Regions from separate parts of the Hydrogenovibrio thermophilus genome, predicted to be linked through region 1. Evidence: predicted binding sites of a transcription regulator. Region 1 holds the regulator's gene; the other holds the start of a gene.
The links. Region 1 encodes HrcA, which represses chaperone genes, less so after heat shock. Its sites were predicted from a motif close to TTAGCACTCNNNNNNNNNGAGTGCTAA; they were not measured.
Positions count from the first base shown of each region.

Region 2: the regulator HrcA is predicted to act here: its motif matches at 1,761-1,787, upstream of rpoH (RNA polymerase sigma factor RpoH).

Region 1 is NZ_CP035033.1:1,052,166-1,058,270, reverse strand. It holds gene dnaJ (molecular chaperone DnaJ) at 1-415, opposite strand, end outside; gene dnaK (molecular chaperone DnaK) at 656-2,575, opposite strand; gene grpE (nucleotide exchange factor GrpE) at 2,732-3,289, opposite strand; gene hrcA (heat-inducible transcriptional repressor HrcA) at 3,469-4,497, opposite strand; gene EPV75_RS04865 (NAD(+) kinase) at 4,685-5,560, shown strand; gene recN (DNA repair protein RecN) at 5,598-6,105, shown strand, end outside.
Region 2 is NZ_CP035033.1:2,507,529-2,513,633, reverse strand. It holds gene EPV75_RS11735 (D-hexose-6-phosphate mutarotase) at 1-761, shown strand, start outside; gene rpoH (RNA polymerase sigma factor RpoH) at 850-1,704, opposite strand; gene EPV75_RS11725 (flagellar export chaperone FliS) at 1,993-2,427, opposite strand; gene purT (formate-dependent phosphoribosylglycinamide formyltransferase) at 2,756-3,937, opposite strand; gene EPV75_RS11715 (putative bifunctional diguanylate cyclase/phosphodiesterase) at 4,099-5,607, shown strand; gene mtnN (5'-methylthioadenosine/S-adenosylhomocysteine nucleosidase) at 5,654-6,105, opposite strand, start outside.

The DNA.
Region 1 (6,105 bases):
TGGTTGGAATACGGATATCGACGGTGGTGCCGGACACCGCGTCTTCCAGTGAGATTTCCAATTCGTATTGCAGGTCGTTCCCCGGCTGCGGGCCGCGACGGCCACCAAAACCACCTCCGAAGATATCGCCGAAGATATCGCCGAAGTCCGCAAAACCGCCGCCTCCGAAGCCGCCTTGGCCCGCACTACCGTCTACGCCGGCATGACCGAACTGATCATAGGCCTGGCGTTTTTGCGGGTCGGACAGGATTTCATACGCTTCGGACGCTTCCTTGAACTTATCTTCGGCGTCTTTGTTGTCCGGGTTACGGTCCGGGTGATAACGCATCGCCAGTTTTCGGTAGGCTTTTTTGATTTCGCCGTCCGACGCCGTGGCCGATACTTCCAGAATTTCGTAGTAATCTCTTTTGCTCATAATGATTCAGATATCTTGTTAAATCGGTCAATTAATATTCAAAACCATACGATAAAACCGAAAATGACCAGGCCTGGCGATTTTCCAGAAACGGTCGGGGTTATCCTATCTTTTTGAATGGTAATTGAACCGCAAAGTCCATTGCGCAGTGAGGCATAAAAAAACGGGCCATTCTTGAGAATGGCCCGCATTATACCGATTTTGGTATTCAATTAGGCCCTGTTATCGAACCTAACCGAATTATTTTTTGTCGTCGTTGACTTCTTCAAACTCGGCATCGACGATGTCGTCATCGGCATTATTGGCGGAACCTTGCTCCTGCGCACCGGCATCGGCGCCCGGTTGCTGAGCATAGGCTTTTTCGGCCAGTTTCTGACTCGCTGCCGCCAATGCTTGCGATTTTTCATCGATGGCCGCTTTGTCGTCGCCTTTCACAGCTTCTTCCAAGTCGGCAATCGCTTTCTCGATCGCTTCTTTCTCGGCCGCATCCACGCCTTCGCCTTGTTCTTCCAACAGTTTCTTCGTACCGTGGATCATGGCATCGGCCTGGTTACGTGCTTCCACCAACTCTTTCAGCTTGGCGTCTTCCGCGGCGTGCGCTTCGGCATCCTTCACCATCGCTTCGATTTCGTCTTCGGACAGACCGGAAGACGCTTGAATGGTGATGTGCTGCTCTTTGTTGGTCGCCTTGTCTTTCGCCGAAACGTTCAGGATACCGTTGGCATCAATGTCGAACGTCACTTCGATTTGCGGCGTACCACGTGGCGCCGGTGGGATTTCGTCCAGATTGAACTGACCCAGCGATTTGTTACCGGAAGCCACTTCACGCTCACCTTGCAGGACATGAATGGTAACGGCCGCCTGATTGTCTTCCGCCGTCGAGAAGGTTTGCGACTTACGCGTCGGAATCGTCGTATTTTTCTCGATCAGTTTGGTCATCACGCCGCCCATGGTTTCAATCCCCAAGGAAAGCGGAGTCACGTCAAGCAACAGTACGTCGTTCACGTCACCGGAAAGAACACCACCTTGAATGGCCGCCCCCATGGCAACCGCTTCATCCGGATTCACGTCTTTACGTGGTTCTTTACCGAAGAACTCTTTTACTTTCGCTTGCACCATCGGTACACGTGTGGAACCACCGACCAAAATCACGTCGTCGATTTCAGAAGCCGACAAACCGGCGTCTTTCAATGCGATGCGACATGGCTCGATGGAACGCTCAACCAAACCTTCGATCAAGGATTCGAACTTGGCACGTGTGATTTTCATGTTCAAGTGTTTCGGACCGGTGGCATCCGCCGTCACATACGGCAGGTTGATGTCGGTCTGTTCACGGGAAGACAACTCGATTTTGGCCTTTTCCGCAGCTTCACGCACACGTTGCAGTGCCAACTTATCCAGTTTCAAGTCCACGTTCTGGTCTTTCTTGAACTCTTCGGCGATGTAATCCACGATGACGTTATCGAAGTCTTCCCCACCCAGGAACGTGTCCCCGTTGGTCGACAGTACTTCGACTTGTTTTTCACCGTCCAGATCGGCCACTTCGATGATGGAGATATCGAAGGTCCCGCCACCCAAGTCGTAAACCGCGATTTTGCTGTCCGCTTTGACTTTGTCCATACCGTAAGCCAAGGCCGCAGCCGTCGGTTCGTTGATGATACGCTTCACTTCCAGACCCGCGATTTTACCGGCATCTTTGGTGGCTTGACGTTGCGAGTCGTTGAAGTAAGCCGGTACCGTAATAACCGCCTCGGTCACTTCATGGCCCAGATAATCTTCAGCCGTTTTCTTCATTTTCATCAACGTACGCGCAGACACTTCTTGCGGAGACAATTTCTTGTCACCGACTTCCACCCATGCATCGCCATTATCGGCAGGAATGATTTTATAAGGCACCATATCCTTGTCTTTTTGCACCACGGCATCGTCGGCACGACGGCCAATCAGACGCTTGATGGCGAACAAAGTGTTTTCAGGGTTGGTCACCGCTTGACGCTTGGCCGAATCCCCGACCAAGACTTCACCGTCGTTTGCGTAAGCCACGATGGAAGGTGTGGTACGAGCCCCTTCCGCGTTAGGAATGACTTTGGTTTCTTTCCCTTCCATTACCGCGACACATGAGTTCGTTGTCCCGAGGTCAATCCCGATAATTTTTCCCATTCGTTTATCTCCAAATTTCATGGCTTCGCGAGGCAAAGCCTTTCAAATTAATACGTAAAGTTTTTTGTGTTAGCTTTTATATAGGGGGCGCCTGAGATTATTCAAGGGCGGCATCGAAAGTTTTTTCGTATTTTTTCGCCCTTGGCCGTTTACCGCTTATTGCGCCACCACAACACGCGCCGGACGGACCAGACGCTCGTTCAGAACATAGCCTTTCTGGAAGACTTCAATCACCGATTGCGATTCGTGATCCGGCGACGGCACCATGGTCATGGCTTCGTGCAATTGCGGGTCAAACTTCTCGCCCGCCGGGTCCACACGCTCCACATTGAACTTCTGCATCACGTCCAGGAATTGCTTGAATGTCATATCCAAGCCTTCACGGATGCTGTCCGCGGAGGCATCATCTTTCGATGCCGCGTCCAAGCCCATTTCCATGGAATCCAATACCGGCAGCAATTCGCCAACGAATTTTTCCAACGCAAATTTATGCGCGTTTTCCACGTCCAAACGGGTACGACGTTTTAAGTTTTCCATATCGGCCAGGGTGCGCAGCGCCAACTCTTTTTGCGCATCGGCTTCTTTTTTGGCCTCGTCCAACATCGCTTCCAGGTCATGTTCGACGGCGTCTTCGGCTTGGTGGGTTTCTTCGGAAACACCGTCTTCCGCCGTTGGAATGTGTTCTTCGTTCAGTTCTGCCTTGTTTTCAGACATAAAAATCTCCAGAAGTTGATAACTGTAAAATCAGGGGGTTTATAAGGACGCTTTTCAGGGTTTCAAGCGCCCAAAATGAATTTTTTGCATTAAATTTTGCGAAGACGATTCAGGACGGTGTCGTTCCGCGCAATCCCGAAAACGACCAGGCCTGGTCGTTTTGGATGATTCCGTGTTGATCACTTATTGAGTAGGGAGCTGAGAATCCGTGCGGTCATATCGACACGCGGCACGATTTTATCGTACGGCATTCGACTCGGCCCGACCACACCCAGCACGCCCATCACTTCGCCGTCACGCTCGTAAGGCGTAGTGATGACGCTGCAGTTCTGATAACTTTCATTGCCGCATTCCTGGCCGATAAAAACTTGAACGCCCTTGGCCTGCATGCTTTTATTGAGCAGATTGAGCATATCGGAATGCTCTTCGAAGGATTGAAACAAGGCGCGCAGCTTTTCGGCATCGGCCAGTTCGTCGTAATTCAACAAATTGGTCTGACCGGAAATAAAATACGGCATGCCCTGCTTCATTTTGTCGTCAATGACTTCATCAGTGGCTTCGACAATCGACACCATCAGCTGGTCCATGGTTTTGCGCAACTCGTCCATGCGCTGCACCAGCAGTTGTTTGACTTCATACAGGTGACGGCCGGCGAAATGCGCGTTCAGGTAGTTGCCCGCCTGTTCCAAATGCGAGGCCGACACCGGCTCGTCAAATTCGATGACCCGGTTTTGAACATCCAAGTCGTTCAGCACCAGCACCACCAAAGCGCGCTTGTCGTTCAAACGCACAAAGTCGATATGGCGCAAGACTTCCTGTTCTTGGTTCGGCAGCATCACCAAACTCGCCATGCCCGTCAAGCCGGACAAAATCTGCGAGGCGGAACCCAGCAACTCCTCCTGAGTTTGCGCTTTATCGAAGCCTTGTTCGATTTGCTTCATCGACGAGGCATTCAACGGCTGCACCGTCAGGATCGAATCCACAAACACCCTAAAGCCGTGCTCGGTGGGTACGCGTCCCGCGGAGGTGTGCGGCGAATGAATCAGCCCCATCCTTTCCAGGTCTGCCATGACATTACGAATGGTGGCGGAACTGACCGAAACGTCCGGCATTTTCGCCAGCACGGATGACCCGACGGGCCGTCCCTCATTCAGGTATAATACCATTAAGTGTTTGAAAAGCAGTTGTGATCGTTCATTCAAGTTCATACAGCGCAGCGACACTCGTCATTCTTTAACGGATGTTAGGCAAAAATAGTACTTGCTTAACGTAAAATGATGCTTAATATTCTAGCTCATAAATTGGACTCAAAAGCATTATGGGTATAAAACGGAAATTTTCAAGAGGCGGATGACGACCAACGACTGTCAACCCGCTCGACGAAGGATATAACGCATGTTCAGTAAAATCGGAATTTTCGCCAAATACAACGGCATTCAGTCCTGGGAAGTGATTGATAAGCTGATTCTGTACTTTCAGGAAAAAGACAAGCGCGTGTTGCTGGATCAACGCTCCTGCTCGGATTTTCCCATTGACCGTTACGGCATTGAACGCCAGGAACGTTCCGAACTGCTGGAAACCATCGATTTCGCGATTGTCGTCGGCGGCGATGGCACCTTTCTCGACGTGGCGCGTTCCATCGTCAATTACAACATTCCGATTCTCGGCATCAACCTCGGGCGTTTGGGCTTTTTAACCGACGTGTCACCCGACACCATGCTTGACACCCTGGACGAAGTGCTGGCCGATGATTACCAATGCGAAGAACGCACACTGTTAAAAGTTGTCATCAAAAAAGACGGCGAAACCCTGTTTGAAGAAGTGGCCTTTAACGATGTGGTGCTGCACAAAAACGATTCGCCGCGCATGATCGAATTCGAAACCTTCGTCGACAACCGTTTTCTGAACAGCCAACGCTCGGATGGCCTGATCGTCTCCACGCCAACCGGCTCCACCGCCTATTCACTATCCGCCGGCGGCCCGATTGTCGACGCCGGCTTGAATGTGATTTCACTGGTCTCCATCAACCCGCACACCATGAGTAACCGCCCGGTGGTGGTGTCCGGCGACAGCGAAGTTCTGATTCGACCGCACGCCAACTGCTGCAGCGTGGCGTCCATCATTTGCGACGGCCAGCGTTCCTTTCAATTTATGGCACACTACGAAACCATCGTGACGCGTCACCCCAATTTCATTAAAATGGTCCACCCGAAAAACCATGATCATTACGAACTGCTAAGAGCCAAACTCAACTGGGGACAAAAGCTGTAAATGCGCCGTCACAGGCACCGAGCAACTTAGGAGCGACATGCTACAAGAACTGACCATTCAAAACCTGGCCTTGATTGAAAAACTGCACCTGAATTTCGAATCCGGTTTCACCACCTTGACGGGTGAAACCGGCGCCGGTAAATCGATTTTGCTGGATGCCCTCGGGCTGGCGTTGGGCGAACGCGCCGACAGCGCGCTGGTTCGCCATGGCACACCCAAAGCGGACATCACCGCCGATTTTGACATTACCCATTTACCGGACGTCCAAAACTGGTTAACCGAAAACGAACTGGATGAAGACAACAGCTGTCTGCTACGCCGTACGCTCTCATCCGAAGGGCGCTCCAAAGCTTACATCAACGGACTGCCCGCTTCCGTTAGCCAACTGAAAAGCCTGAGTGCCCTGCTGATTGACATTCACGGTCAACACGAACACCAGACCCTGATGCACACCAGCAAGCAACTGGCGCTTCTGGACGCTTACGCCAAGCACGACGACCAGCTGGCGGAAACGGCCGAATCCTACCAGGCCTGGCAAATATTGA
Region 2 (6,105 bases), 1.2 Mb from region 1:
CCTCCCAGCAAGATTGGCTTTGGGTGTCGGAGTCCGCGGTTTACAGTGGCGAAAAGCCGGTCCGTGGCGGTATTCCAGTTTGCTGGCCGTGGTTCGGGCAGGCCGATAAACCGGGGTTGCCGGCCCACGGGTTCGTGCGTAACCAAGTCTGGGAGCTGGCATCGGTTTCCGCCGTGTCGCCGACACAAACCAAGCTGGTGCTGACCTCAGCGTCGTCGCCCGACACTTTGGCATTATGGCCGCACGCTTTTGAACTGCAATTGACGGTCACCATCGGGGAGTCTCTGGCATTGTCTTTGACGACGCATAATTTGAGCGATCAACCGGTCGATATTACCGAAGCGCTGCATACTTATTTTTCGGTGTCGAATGCGCCGGAGGTTGTGGTTGACGGGCTACAGGGCAGTGAGTGTTTTGACAAGCTCACTTACGCCGAAAGCTATTTCCAAACCGCACCGCTTAAAATTCAGCCGCCGATTGACTCGGTCTTCATCGATCAGACGGAGCCGGTAATTATTCGGGATCCGGGTTATAACCGCTGCATACGCATTGAAAAAGAATCGGCCGTATCGTCGGTGGTGTGGAATCCGGGGCCGGAAATCATCAAAGGTTTTGCCGACATGAATGACCAGGCCTGGCCGAAAATGCTGTGTGTCGAAGCCGGTAATGTGCTGCAGAATGCCGTGACCGTGGCTCCCGGTTCCGAACACACCTTGCGCATGATGTTGACGGAACAGGCGTATTCGGCCGAGTCGAGTTAAGTGGTTGATAGTGAATCGATTGATAACGGACGGAAATAAAAACGGCGCTGAAAAGCGCCGTTTTAGTTTGTGGGGTTGCGGTGAAATCTCAGCCGAAGACCATATTGGAACGCAATTTTTTCATTGCCTGTTGTTCGATTTGGCGAATACGCTCCATGGACACGCCGTATTTTTCCGACAATTCTTTTAGGCCGGTTTTGCTTTCGCTTAACCAGCGTTGTTGCAGAATGTCGCGGCTACGTTCATCCAGGCTCAGCAACGCTTGTTTCATCTGGTTCAGCTCATAATCCGCTTGGGATTCGTTTACCAGTTGCGTTTCCGGATCCAGTTCCGGGCTGACCAGTACCGGATAATTCTTTGCCGGTGACTCGTCATCGTCGGACGGCAAATCAACGGACATGTCCTGCCCATACAGACGGGTTTCCATTTCCAGTACGTCTTTACGGGTCACGCCGAGTTCTTCTGCCACGGCGTCGGCGTCTTTATCACCGAACCATTCCAACGATTTTTTCGTGCTACGCAGTTTAAAGAACAGTTTGCGCTGTGCTTTGGTGGTGGCGGTTTTGACGATACGCCAGTTACGAATCACGTATTCATTGATTTCGGCGCGTACCCAATGCACGGCAAAGGTCATTAAGCGGACATTCTCAGCCGGATTAAAGCGTTTCACCGCTTTCATCAAGCCAATGTTGCCTTCTTGAATAATGTCACCCAGCGGCAAGCCGTACCCTTTGTACGAACGGGCAATCGGCACCACATAGCGTAGAGAGGACAGAATCAGCTGGCGAGCCGCTTCCAGGTCCTGCTGATAATACAATTGTTCCGCGAGCGTTCTTTCTTCCTCAGCCGACAATTGCGGTATGGTCTGAACGGTTCTCAAATAGCTTTCAAGGTTCTGGCCAGGAGTAAGATTATTCGCGAACGGAATCAGTTGATTTGTCATGCGCTTTCTCCTTGTGTATTCGGTTTAATCATTAATGTCATCATACTACACTTTTTTTAGCAGTCAAGTCAAGAGAGTGCTAATGTTTTTTGACAAAAAATGACCAAAATATTAAAAGATTAATATTCTTTAAAAACATAAACTTGTTTTTAACTATTAAAGTTATGTGTTGGGTGTGTATGGGCTGTTGGAGGCTGCCGTGCTTGGCGAGTGCTAAAGGGACATTAAAGTCGGTTTGGAAGGGTTAAAACGGCCGAATAAGACTTCGGCCGATGGGTGAAACTGGGGTTAGTCGTCCATCGCGACTTGACCGGATTGTTGCATCATTTCCAGCCAGGCATCACGGACTTCAGTCAGAATTTCAATGGCACTGTCCAAATAAAAGGTGTCTTTTTCAAAAACCGCTTCTTGGATTGATTTGTCCGCATAGCGGTAAAGTTCATCCAGATCGAACGCCAACGGGCTGTTTTGTGTCAAGCTTAAACGGTCACGCAGGGCGTCCAGAATGGTGGTCATGCGGCCCAGGTGGAACCCTTTTTCAACCAGAGCATTGCTTTGGTGGCAGACTTTGGCCAGGTTGCCTTTATCGACCACGCCTTGCAACAGCAATAGGATGGTTTTGCTCGGGTTGTCCGCCAAGTGGGATTCCGCATTTGGGTTTTTGTTGTATTCCTGAAGAATCGGGGCTTTTACTTCGGTCGCCATATTGTGGTTGGTTGTCATGGTTCAACTCCTGTGTGCAAATGAAAGTCACATCCGCCCTTATTCATATTGTGTTGCTGAGCGATGCGTTGTCGTGTTGGGAATTGTTCAGCAGAGAGCGTGCCACAAAAGTTATTTTTAACTTAACCGGTTGAATATTAACGTTATTTCGTTTTTTAAAAACGGCCAGGCCTGGCAATTTTTGTGGAAAAAAGTGGGGGTGAAAAGCGATTGCCAAAAAAATGGCAGGTTTTAGTTTAGGGTTCTGTCGGGACTAAAATGGAAGGCCGTGAACCGCCAAGGTTCACAGCGAGATTGAGATAACTGTTTGGTGGCTGGGGAGGGGGCGTTAAAAATCTACCTGCACCGCCGCGGCGGCCCGTTTGGCTTTTTCGATGGCGTCTTCAATGGTTTCGGCGCGTGCCAGGGCAACCCCCATGCGGCGGCGTCCGGCGATTTCCGGTTTGCCGAACAGGCGCAGTTGAGTGTCCGGTTCCGCCAGCGCGTTTTCCAGACCGGAAAAGCGGGTTTGGGTGGATTGCCCGGTCGGCAAAATCACGCTGGAAGCCGATGGTCCGTGCTGAGCGATATTGGGAATCGGCAGGCCGAGAATGGCGCGCACGTGCAAGGCAAACTCGGAAACGTCTTGTGAAATCAATGTCACCAAGCCGGTATCGTGCGGGCGCGGAGAGACTTCACTGAAAATGACCTCATCGCCTTTGATGAACAGCTCCACGCCGAACAAGCCGAGTCCCCCTAATGCATCGGTGATTTGAGTGGCAATGTCTTCGGCTTTGGCGATGGCGGTGTCTGACATCGGGTGCGGTTGCCAGGACTGGCGATAATCGCCATCTTCTTGGTGGTGGCCAATCGGCGCACAGAATGCAGTGCCATTTTTATGACGGATGGTCAGTAGCGTGATTTCATAATCGAAGTCGACAAAGCCTTCAACGATGACTTTGCCTTTTCCGGCACGGCCGCCTTCTTGGGCGTATTGCCAGGCGGATTCGATGTCATTGGCGGTTTTGATGACGCTCTGACCCTTACCGGAGGAACTCATAATCGGCTTCACCACGCACGGCATGCCGATGTGTTCCACGGCGGCAAAAAAGTCCGCTTCGTTATCGGCAAACGCGTAAGGGCTGGTCGGCAAGGAAAGCGTTTCCGCGGCCAGGCGGCGGATGCCTTCGCGGTTCATGGTCAACTGGGTGGCTTTGGCCGTGGGGACGACATTGTAGCCTTCCGCTTCCAACTCCGCCAAGGTGTCGGTGGCGATGGCTTCGATTTCCGGCACGATGTAATCCGGTTTTTCCGTTTCGATGATGGCGCGTAAAGCATCGCCATCCAGCATGCTCAGGGTGTAGCTGCGGTCCGCCACCTGCATGGCAGGGGCATTTTCATAGCGGTCCAAGGCGATGACTTCCAGGCCGAGACGCTGGGCTTCAATGGCCACTTCTTTGCCCAATTCGCCGGATCCGCAGAGCAAAATTTTAGTGGCGGTCGGTGAAAATGGTGTCCCAATCTGTAACATGGCATCCCCTTTGCTTATGAGAAGTTAACGAGAAAATAGCATTATATATCGGCCGCTAAAGCTGAAAGTTGAGAGCCAATTATAGAAGATTTCATGTTCCGCTAAAAACAAAATCTGTCAAAAGAACCGGGTTGATTATGCGGAGACAAGGGAAAGAGATTATGACTCAGTTAGCACACAATTTGACTCAGGAACCACGACTGGAGCAGTTGAAAACCGAACGCCGCAGTAAAAAAGCGCCGGGTGAGCCGGAACTGTGGGGGACGGAATCAACCGACGATAAAGCCAATTTTCATCGGCTGTTGGGTGAATTGCAGTCTCGCTTTTCCGATTCGGTGGATGTGGCTTATTTGATTGAATCGGAAGTGAATCAGCGCACGGCGGACTTGTACCGTAAAGCGAATTACGATTCCTTGACGCATTTGCCGAATCGCGGCTATTTTCATGACATTCTCGATAAGCTGGTTCAGGGCGCGACGGAAAAGGACACCATTTTTTCATTGCTGTTTTTGGATCTGGACGGCTTTAAGCAGGTCAATGATACGCTTGGTCACCACATTGGTGACGAGCTGCTGCGTTACGTCAGCGGCCGTTTGGTGTCGTCGGTGCGCGACGGCGATATTGTCAGTCGCTTAGGCGGTGACGAATTCGTGATTTTATTGTCGGATGTGTCGTCCCGTGAGGACATCGAAGTTATTTGTAACCGCATCGTGACCGAAATTTCTCGCCCTTATTGGTTTGATGGCGTGGAAGTGCTGACGTCCACCAGCATCGGGGTGTCGCAATTCCCGCAGGATTCCAAACTGTCTTCCGAATTGATTGAACAGGCCGACGAAGCTTTATACGTGGCGAAATCGAAAGGCAAAAAAACCTTCCGTTTTTACGACGACGTGAAATTCGAAGTGCCGGTGAAGTCGCATGAGTTGCAACAGGCTTTCGAAGACGCGATTCAAGCATCGCAGTTTCAGACGTATGTCGAACCGCAGATTGACTTAAAACAAAGCCGTATTGTCGGCGGTTACATTTCATTGGAATGGGTCAAAGCGGATGGCAGTCGTCAGCCTTTTGAAGATTGGCAGGTGTTGCTGAAAAACAGTGGTTATGAAGAGACGCTGGGTTTGTGGCTGTTGGACACGGCCTGTTTTTACCTGAGACAGTGGTCGCAATGTGATGCGGAACTGGTGGTGACAGTGCCGGTGTTGGATGCGTTATGGCAAAAAGACGACTTTTTGACATTGTTGCTGCAACGTCTGGTGCAATATGGCATTACCGCCAATCAACTGCAATTGGCATTCGCCATGGACAAATTCGATCAGTTTGATGGTCAGTTGGTCGAGAAGCTGAAAGAGTTGTCCGAAGCCGGTTTTCAGATGACCTTGACCGGATTGGGCGCAACGCCGCTGAATTTGCCGGTGCTGTCCGGATTGAACGTGCAGGAATTCAAATTCGACCAGGCCTGGCTGAAAACGCAAATGGCTTCGGCCGCCGGTCGAAAATGGATTCAAGCGTTGATTCAGATGGGGCAGGGCTTGGATGCCTGCATGATTGCCACCGGGTTGGATGAGGAGTCTGAAGCCGTGGCCCTGAAACAATGGGGGTGCTCATTGGGGCAAGGGCCTTATTGGACGCAACCCATCGATGCGCAATCCTTCGAGCAGCTTCTTACCTAAAACGTCGTTTTTCTTAACGATGAAGGCCGCCTGAAGCGTTCGCCGTTTAAGCGGCGGATTGCGTTTTCATTTCCTTTAACATTTCCAAAATCAAACGGGCCGAATGAGTCGCCGCCTGATCGAGATACTGTTCGAATGTCACCGCGTTTTCCTTGCCGGCAATGTCCGACAGTGAGCGGATAATGACAAACGGCACGTCAAAAGCATGGCAGGTTTGCGCCACGGCGGCGGCTTCCATTTCACAGGCAATCATTTCCGGAAAGTGACCGCGGGTGGTCTCCACATCGTCCGGCAAGTGCATAAAACGGTCACCGGTGGCAATCAAACCATGCATATGGCTGACTTCCTGTAACGCTTCAATACTGTTTTTGGCGATTTCCACCAGGCCTGGGTCGGCGGTGTAGTTTTCCGGGTGGCCCGGAACTTGGCCGCGGGCATAGCCGAAAGGCGTGACGTCCACATCGTGATGGCAGACGGCCGCGCTGATGACAATATCGC